One region of the Acidovorax sp. PRC11 genome, then DNA from elsewhere that is predicted to be linked to it. Evidence: riboswitches for the same ligand, from Rfam matches in the RefSeq annotation. Region 1 holds a riboswitch; the other holds the start of a gene.
What was found. Region 1 has a riboswitch for glycine ahead of Q9R47_RS21320 (D-amino acid dehydrogenase). Riboswitches for the same ligand answer to the same signal wherever they lie in the genome.
Positions count from the first base shown of each region.

Region 2: another riboswitch for glycine. It lies ahead of gcvT (glycine cleavage system aminomethyltransferase GcvT); the one in region 1 lies ahead of Q9R47_RS21320 (D-amino acid dehydrogenase).

Region 1 is NZ_JAUZUQ010000026.1:7,527-11,731, reverse strand. It holds gene Q9R47_RS21325 (FIST N-terminal domain-containing protein) at 1-555, shown strand, start outside; gene Q9R47_RS21320 (D-amino acid dehydrogenase) at 568-1,965, opposite strand; glycine riboswitch at 2,069-2,177, opposite strand; glycine riboswitch at 2,184-2,261, opposite strand; gene Q9R47_RS21315 (peroxidase-related enzyme) at 2,331-3,569, opposite strand; gene Q9R47_RS21310 (NAD(P)/FAD-dependent oxidoreductase) at 3,638-4,205, opposite strand, start outside.
Region 2 is NZ_JAUZUQ010000001.1:86,389-90,593, forward strand. It holds gene Q9R47_RS00390 (AraC family transcriptional regulator) at 181-1,089, shown strand; gene Q9R47_RS00395 (Lrp/AsnC family transcriptional regulator) at 1,055-1,513, opposite strand; glycine riboswitch at 1,803-1,900, shown strand; glycine riboswitch at 1,920-2,049, shown strand; gene gcvT (glycine cleavage system aminomethyltransferase GcvT) at 2,114-3,244, shown strand; gene gcvH (glycine cleavage system protein GcvH) at 3,386-3,760, shown strand; gene gcvP (aminomethyl-transferring glycine dehydrogenase) at 3,873-4,205, shown strand, end outside.

The sequences.
Region 1 (4,205 bases):
CGGGCGCTGCGCGCGACGCTGGCGGGGCTGGTGGACGAGGGCGCGCGGCCCACGGGTCGCACGGGCCACTTCGGGACGGACGTGCGCGTGCGGCACCTCGTGGGGCTCGATCCGATGCGCCAGGGCGTGGCGCTCGCCGACAAGGTGGAAGAGGGCATGCAGCTCGCGTTCTGCCAGCGCAACGTGGCGGCGGCGCGCGCCGACCTGATGCGCATCTGCGCGGAGATCCGCGAAGAGCTGGCGCCGGAGGCGGAGCCGGCCGCGCCGCCGCCGCTGGCCGGCAGCGAGCGCGCGGCGCTCATGCAGGCGCTGGCGAATGCCACCGACGGCATGCCCGAGCGCACGATCGCGGGCGCGATCTACGTGAGCTGCTCGGGCCGCGGCGGCCCGCATTTCGGCGGGCCGGGGGCCGAGCTGCAGATCGTGCGGCACGCCCTGGGCGACGTGCCGCTGGTGGGGTTCTTCGCCGGCGGCGAGATCGCCCACCACCGGCTCTACGGCTACACGGGCGTGCTCACCGTGTTCACCTGCGACGGCCTGCCCGCCAGCCGCTGACCCGCCGGCCCCTCAGGCCAGCGCCGGCACGGCGGCGGTGCCGCGCGGCATGCCGGTGAAGGCGAAATCGACCTCGGGCACGAGGCCGCTCACGATGTCGGCGATCGCGCGGCCGGAACCGCAGGCATGCGTCCAGCCGAGCGTGCCGTGGCCGGTGTTGAGAAACAGGTTGGGCAGCTTGGTGCGTCCGATCAGCGGCACGTTGCTCGGCGTCGCAGGGCGCAGGCCGGACCAGAACCGCGCCTGCGCGGTGTCGCCCGCGCCGGGGAAGAGCTGCTCCACGCGCCGCACGATGGCCTCGCAGCGCACCGGGTTCAGGTCGCGGCCGTAGCCGTTCAGTTCGGCCGTCCCGGCGATGCGCATCACGTCGCGCGCCGGCTGGCCATCCTGCGCGGGGCGCGTGTAGCGCGAGAAGACCAGCTTGTATTCGTCGTCCGTCAGGCTCACCTCGTAGGCCGCGGCGGGGTCGCGCACCGGGATCGTGGCCGAATAGCCCTTGGCCGGGTAGATCGGCAGGCGCAGGCCCAGCGGCTCCGCCAGCAGCGGGCTGAACGAGCCCATGGCGAGCACGTAGGCGTCGCTGCGCACGCGCTCGTAGCGGCCTTCTGCGTCGGTGATCTCGACATGGTCGATGGCGCCGCCCGCGGTGCGCAGCGCGGTGACGTGGCAGCCCATGCGGAAGCGCACGCCATGGGCTTCGGCGACCTGCGCCAGCGCGCGCGTGAAGGCATTGGCGTCGCCCGATTCGTCCTCGGCCGTGTAGGTGGCGCCGGCCAGCCGGGGGCGGATGGCGGCGAGGGCCGGCTCCAGCCGCACGGCCTCGTCGGCGCTGACCACGCGGCGCTCGCAGCCGAGCGCGCGCATCTGCTCTGCGGGTGCGAGGGCGGCGTCGAACTCTTTCTGGCTGGTGTAGAAGTGCAGGATACCCTGCGTGCGCTGGTCGTACTGCAGGCCCATGTCGCGGCGCAGCTGCTGCAGCGTGGCGCGGCTGTAGGTGCCCAGGCGCACGATCTGCTCGATGTTGTGGCGCGTGCGCGCCGGCGTGCATTCGCGCAGGAACTGCAGGCCCCAGAGCCACTGTCGTGCATCCGCGCGCAGGCGGAACAGCAGCGGGGCATCTTCCTTGCCCAGCCACTGCAGCAGCTTCAGCGGAGCGCCGGGATTGGCCCAGGGCTCGGCGTGGCTCACCGAGATCTGCCCGCCGTTGGCGAAGCTGGTTTCCGCGCCGGGCGTGGCTTGGCGGTCGATGACGGTCACTTCGTGGCCGAGCTGGCGCAGGAAATGGGCGGAGGTGGTGCCGAGCAGGCCGGCGCCGAGGACGGTAACGCGCATGGTTCGAATGCCTTTCCATGCGGACCGGACCACGGCGGCAGGAACACGCCGCACGGCGATGCCGCGCGAGGCTCCCATGCCGCGGGCGGGCCCGCATCGGGGGGCCGGGCCCTGCGGCGGCGGGTGCTGGGGTGCGTGCCATCGGATGGCGAACAGCAACCTATGGCCGCAAGGCCTGGCTGCCGCTCCCCCTGTCCTCGGTACCTGAGAGATTCACCCTGCGCGACCGCCGCGCGGGGTTTGCTCCTTCGGTGCGCCACGTGGCGTGGCGGCTCTCCAGACGGCTGTGTGGTGGTGCAGTACGGGACCTGAGCGTGTATGGGAGTTTGCGCCTTCGGTGGAACGTCGGCGGTGCCGGCCGTTCGCTCTCCTGCGGGGCGGATCGTAACAGCGAAGCCGCGCGGCGCAAAGCAAAAGCGCCTGGACGCCGCGGCGGCGGGCCGTCAGCCGGCGGATGGGAAGACGGCTTCGCCGAGGTTCAGCATCAGCCGGTTGGCCCAGGCGAACAGCGCGGCGGCGTGCAGCGCGTCGAGGATTTCCAGGTCCGACAGGCCCGCGGCGCGCAGCGGGGCCAGGTGCTGCGGACCGAAGCCGCCGGGCGTGCGCGTGAGCGCGGCGCTGGCCTGCACGATGGCGCGCTCGCGCGGGTTCGTGCCGGCGGTGTCGGGGTCTTCGAAGATCTGCGCCATCACGTCGTTGCGCTTGGCCAGTTGCTCGAAGCGCTGCGCATGCACCGAGGCGCAGTACACGCAGCCGTTCACGCGCGACACCACGGTGCTGGCCACCTCGCGCTCCGCGCGGTTCAGGCCGCCGGGCGCGTACATGATCGCGTTGAAGGCCTGCGAGCGCTCGGACAGCACCTGGGGCTGGTGCACCAGCAGCAGGTAGAAATCCGATGTGCGGGCCTTGGGGTGGCTGAGGTCGAGTACCGCCTGTTGTTCGGTGCTGGCCTGCTGCGGATCGACCACGGGCAGCCAGGCCTTCCAGTCCAGCGTCTCGCTCGTGTAGCCCGCCACGCGCAGCGGCTGGCCGGGCGGGGGCAGGTTGGCGGGATGGACGAAGGGGGCGTCGCTGGCGAACGGCGCGGACGTCGACGTGCCCGGGTCGCCGCTCGCCTCGGGGGCGTGCAGGGCATCGAGGGCGGCCACGCCGGCCACCACGCGCAGCTGGTAGGTCACGAAGCCCACGAGCTGCGCGATGAGGACGGCATCCGGCGTGGAGAGGCCCGCGGCCGGCAGCGCGAGCAGTGCATCGCGGTCGCTGCGTGCGGGCTCCAGAGCCAGCGTGCGTGCGAAGCGCGCGGCGGCCTGCAGGCGCGGCTCTGCATCGCCGAAGCCCGGGATGCCGGCCACGTCGCTGGCTTCGCCGGTGTCGTCCAGCAGGGCCTGCAGCGCGGGTGGCACGGGGGCGCCGGCCGTTTCCAGGCGGGTGCGGTAGTGCGCGGCCAGGGCCGGCACGCCGCTCACGCGCGCCACGTCGTGCGCGATCGCCAGCCGCTCGGCCGGAGTGAAGGCGCCGGGCAGGGTGCCGGCGAAGAGCGCTTCCTCGCAGGCCTGCGTGGCCGTGGCGACTTTGTCGCGCTCGTGGCGTACCGCATAGGCGGAGCGGCCCGGCGCCAGGCCGGCGGCCTGGTCGATGGTGTCGTGGGAGGGTGGGGGTGCAATAGTGCTCGGCGTGGTCATGTCGTGGGAGGGGGAATGCGGTCGTTGAGGAAGGCACCGCGCTCGCGGTGCCGCGTCGGGCCCGGGTGTCAGCGGGCGGGGGCGGCAGTGGAGCCGGAAGGCGCTGGCGCGGAAGAGGAGGGCGCAGCCGCGCCCGCCGGCGCGATGACGCGCTGCGCGGTGTCCGCGGGCGTCCACTCGTCGCCCAGCAGTTCGGGCTCGGCATAGGCCTGCAGCGCCGCGAAATGGTGCTCCACGTCCTCGCGGTAGAACAGGCCTGCGAGCCCGCCGGCCAGGCGCCGTGCGCCGTCGCTGATGGCGGGGATGTCGCCCGAGATGGTGCCGTGCGAGAGCGCGGCGGGGTAGCAGAAGCAGTGGATGCGGTCCAGGCCCGGGCAGTCGCCGGGCACCTTCTCCTGGAACTCGAACAGCGGCCCCAGGTCCGGCGAGTCGCGCAGTTCCGCGTCCTCCTCGCCGGGCGGCGGCGTGTAGCGCGTGCCCCAGGTGCGCACGTGCGGCGCGATGGCAGTGAACTCGGGCTTTTGCTGCCAGTCGATCGCGAAGCCGGTGGAGAGGATCAGGAAGTCGAACGCGAAGGTGCCGCGCGCGGTGTCCACGTGCAGCGCCTCGGGCGTGTCGTGCACGCGCTGCACGGCG
Region 2 (4,205 bases), on a different contig from region 1:
GCGGTTGCCGGTGCAGTGCGCGCCCGGTTCCCAATTTATGGGTTCGCCCCCGCGCGCGCTTATCGCGCCGTCGCGCGACATATCAAACAGTCTGATCGCGTCCTAAGGAGATACCCGGGTGGGGGCCAACCCGGCCGCTGCGCGGCCGGAGAATCCCGCCATCGATGGTCGGAGCAGCACATGGCGGAGGCATATGCGTTACACGAAGGGGCATTCGGCACGGCCGTCGTGCTGGAGCTGCGCGCGGACCTCGTGCCGCATGCACACTCCGAGGCACAGCTCGCCTTCTGGCTGGGCGGAACGCGCGCCACCGCGCGCGTAGGAACGCAGCAGGTGGACTACGGCGAGGACACCGCCCTCGGTGTGAACGCGTTCGAGTCGCACGACCTGGCGCTGCACGGCGATGGCGAATCCGCGGTGTTTCTGGCGTTCATGGTGCGCCACGACTGGCTGCAGGAGCGCGCTGCCGCCGCGGGGCGGGGCTTCCGCTTCGCATCGCCACGGCTGCACATCGACGGCGCGCTGCGCAGGGCCTGCTGGCAGGTGCTGGACCTCATCCTCTCCGCGCAGGCGGCCCCTGCGGACATCGACGACCGGGTGGAGGAATTGCTGGTGGCGGCCACGAGCGCCGCGGGGGAGGCGGAGCGCCGGCCCTGCATCGGCGTGGGCGCGTCGCTCGACGCCCGCTTGCGCAACGCCATCGCCCACATGCGCGAGCACGTCTCCAGCAAGGCGACGGTGGACGAGATCGCGGCCCGGGTGGGGCTTTCCCGCGCGCACTTCTTCGCGCTGTTCCGCGACCAGCTCAACACCACGCCACAGGTCTTCTGGAGCGCAGTGCGGGTCGAGGAAGCGATGCGCCGTGTGGGCCTGGGCGCGCCGCTGACCGACGTGGCGCTCGACCTCGGCTTCTCCGCACCCAGCAACTTCTCGCGGTTCTTCAAGGAGCACACGGGCGTGCCGCCCTCGATCTTCCGGCGCGCCGTGCGCACACCCATGCCGGCCACGGTCACCGGCATTCCGCGCCAGGCGGCAGCGGCAGCGGCAGCGCCGCTCAGTCCGCGCGCAGCGGCAGGTCCGCCTTCTTGAGCGTGCGCAGCACGAAGCTCGACCGGCTGTGGCGGATGCCCTTGATCTTGTAGAGCTTCTCGCGCAGCAGGCGCTCGTAGTCGCGCGTGTCCTTCACGACCACGCGCAGCAGGTAGTCGTAATCGCCGGAGACGAGGTGCGCCTCGATCACCTCGGGAATGCTCGCGAGCGTTTCGCCGAACTTCTCCAGCGTATTGTCGGAATGGCTGTCGAGCGTGACCTGCACGAGCACGGTGTCGGCGAGGTCGAGCGCCTGGGCGTTGAGGCGCACGGTGTAGCCCTCGATCACCCCGGCCTCTTCCATCTTGCGGATGCGGCCCCAGCACGGCGAGGGGCTCAGGCCCACGGCCTGGCCGATCTCCTGCAGGCTCGCGCGGGCGTCGTCCTGCAGCACGGCCAGAATTTTTCGGTCGATGCGATCCATGGATGCATTCTGCCGGCAAAGCCGGTTAGGCAGAAGATTTTTCTGCGGAACATGCGGACCTGCAGAAATTCGAAAAATTCGTCGGCCACTCCACCGGCACAATCGTTCCCACAGGGCGCCTCCACCGGGGCGCCAGGCGAATGGCAAGGCCCCGGCCGGTTACCGCCGGCCCGGGGCGCTTGGCACCCCATCACACGGTGCTCCTCCACGCGGCGCCGAGACAGGCACGTGGCGCCAGAACCCGGGCACGGACGAACTTCGCCGCAGGGCCGCCGCACAGCCGTTAGAATCCGCCGGGTCAGGAGAGAGCGCCGCGCCCGCAACGGGTGGCCGGCGCCGCCGAAGGCGCAGGGAATCCCGAACGCTCAGGCAAAAGGACTGGCAAGGCGCCCGCAGGGATGCGGGCGTTTCCCCGGCTGGAGAGAGGCCTGCCCTGCACGGCAGGCCCACCGAAGGAGCAAGCCCGCCACGCGCCGCCCCCAGGCCGCGCGCACGGCGTGGTGAATCTCTCAGGTAAAGCGGACAGCGGGCACAGGCGTGGCGCTTCGATGGCGGCACGCGCGTCGTCCGTCCCCGCTCGCCCGAAAGGCCGCTCCGCCCATGTCCGCCGAATCCGCCCCCCTGCACACCACGCCGCTGCACGCGCTGCACCTCGAACTCGGGGCCCGCATGGTGCCCTTCGCCGGCTATTCCATGCCCGTGCAGTACCCCGCCGGACTGATGGCCGAGCACCTGCACACGCGGCAGGCGGCCGGCCTGTTCGACGTCTCCCACATGGGCCAGCTGCGCCTCGTCGGCCCCGATGCCGCCGCGGCCTTCGAGACGCTGATCCCCGTGGACGTGATCGGCCTCGGCCTCCACAAGCAGCGCTACGGCTTGCTGCTGAACGACGAGGGCGGCATCATCGACGACCTGATGTTCGTGAACCGCGGCGACGACCTGTTCGTGATCGTGAACGGTGCCTGCAAGGCCGGCGACATCGCCCACATCCAGGAGCGCATCGGCGGACGCTGCGAAGTCATTCCCCTGCCCGACCAGGCCCTGCTCGCCCTGCAGGGCCCGCAGGCCGCCGCGGCGCTCGCGCGGCTCGCGCCGGGCACGGCATCGCTGGTGTTCATGACCGGCGGGCGCTTCGAGATCGCCGGCTGCGACTGCTACGTGACACGCAGCGGCTACACGGGTGAGGACGGCTTCGAGATCTCCGTCCCGGCCGCCCAGGCCGAGGCGCTGGCGCGCGCACTGCTCGCGCAGCCCGAGGTGAAGCCGATCGGTCTCGGCGCGCGCAATTCGCTGCGGCTCGAAGCCGGCCTGTGCCTCTACGGCAACGACATCGACACCACCACCACGCCTCCCGAGGCCGCGCTGAACTGGGCGATCCAGAAGGTGCGGCGCACCGGCGGCGCGCGCGCGGGCGGCTTCCCGGGCGCCGACAAGGTGCTCGCGCAGATCGACGACCCGGCGCTGCTGAAGCGCCGCCGCGTGGGCCTGGTGGCGCGCGAGCGCGTGCCCGTGCGCGAGCACACGCCCCTGCAGAGCATTGACGGCGTGGCCATCGGCGAAGTGACCAGTGGCCTGCTGGGCCCGAGCGTGAACCAGCCCGTCGCCATGGGCTATGTGGCGCCCGGGTTCGCAGCCGCCGGCACGGTGGTCCACGCGATCGTGCGCGGCAAGGCGGTGCCGATGGAAGTCAGCCCCATGCCCTTCCTGCCGGCCCGCTACCACCGCGGCTGACCGCGGCGCGCCGCAGTCCGCGCCCGAGGCCTGCCGGCCGCGGCTACAGTCGCCATCGCGTGCCCCTTCCAGGGCCGCACCACCCTTTTTTCGTTTTCCCCGCCGCCTTTTTCCGCGGACCCTTTCTTCCAGGAGCCCCCCATGACCGTCAAATTCTCCCGCGACCACGAGTGGATCAACAGCGCCGACACGGGCGCCGCCGTCGTCGGCATCACCGTCCATGCGCAGGACGCGCTCGGCGACGTGGTGTTCGTCGATCTGCCCGAAGTGGGCAAGACCTTCGCCCAGGGCGAAGTGGCCGGTGTGGTCGAGTCCGTGAAGGCAGCCGCCGACGTGTACATGCCCGTGTCCGGCGAAATCGTCGAGGTGAACGAGGCGCTGCGCGCCGATCCGTCGCTCGCCAACAGCGCGCCGCTGGGCGATGGCTGGTTCTTCAAGGTGCGCCTGTCCGATGCGTCGCAGCTCGACGCGCTCATGGACGAGACGGCCTACACCGAGTTCTCCAAGAACGCCTGACCGGCTCTCGCGGCGGGCGGCGCTGCCCCCCGCCCGCCGCGGTGCGCACCTGCCGGTGCACCGCACCCCTTTTCCTTTTTCCCCCCTCCTTCCGCTGACCGGGATCCCTCCCATGCCCACGTCCACCCTGCCGCCGCTCTCCGCGCTCGAAAACGCCGCCGAATTCCAGCCCCGCCACATCGGCATCGATGCCGCGGACGAGGAGCGCATGCTCTCGGTCATCGGCGAGGCATCGCGCGCGGCGCTGGTGGGCGGCATCGTTCCGGCCTCCATCGCCCGCACCGAGCCGATGGAGCTTCCGCCCGCCGCGACCGAAGCGGCCGCGCTCGCGGAACTGAAGGCGATCGCTTCGAAGAACCGCGTGCTGCGCAGCTTCATCGGCCAGGGCTACTACGGCACGCACACGCCGGGCGTGATCCTGCGCAACATCCTCGAGAACCCCGCC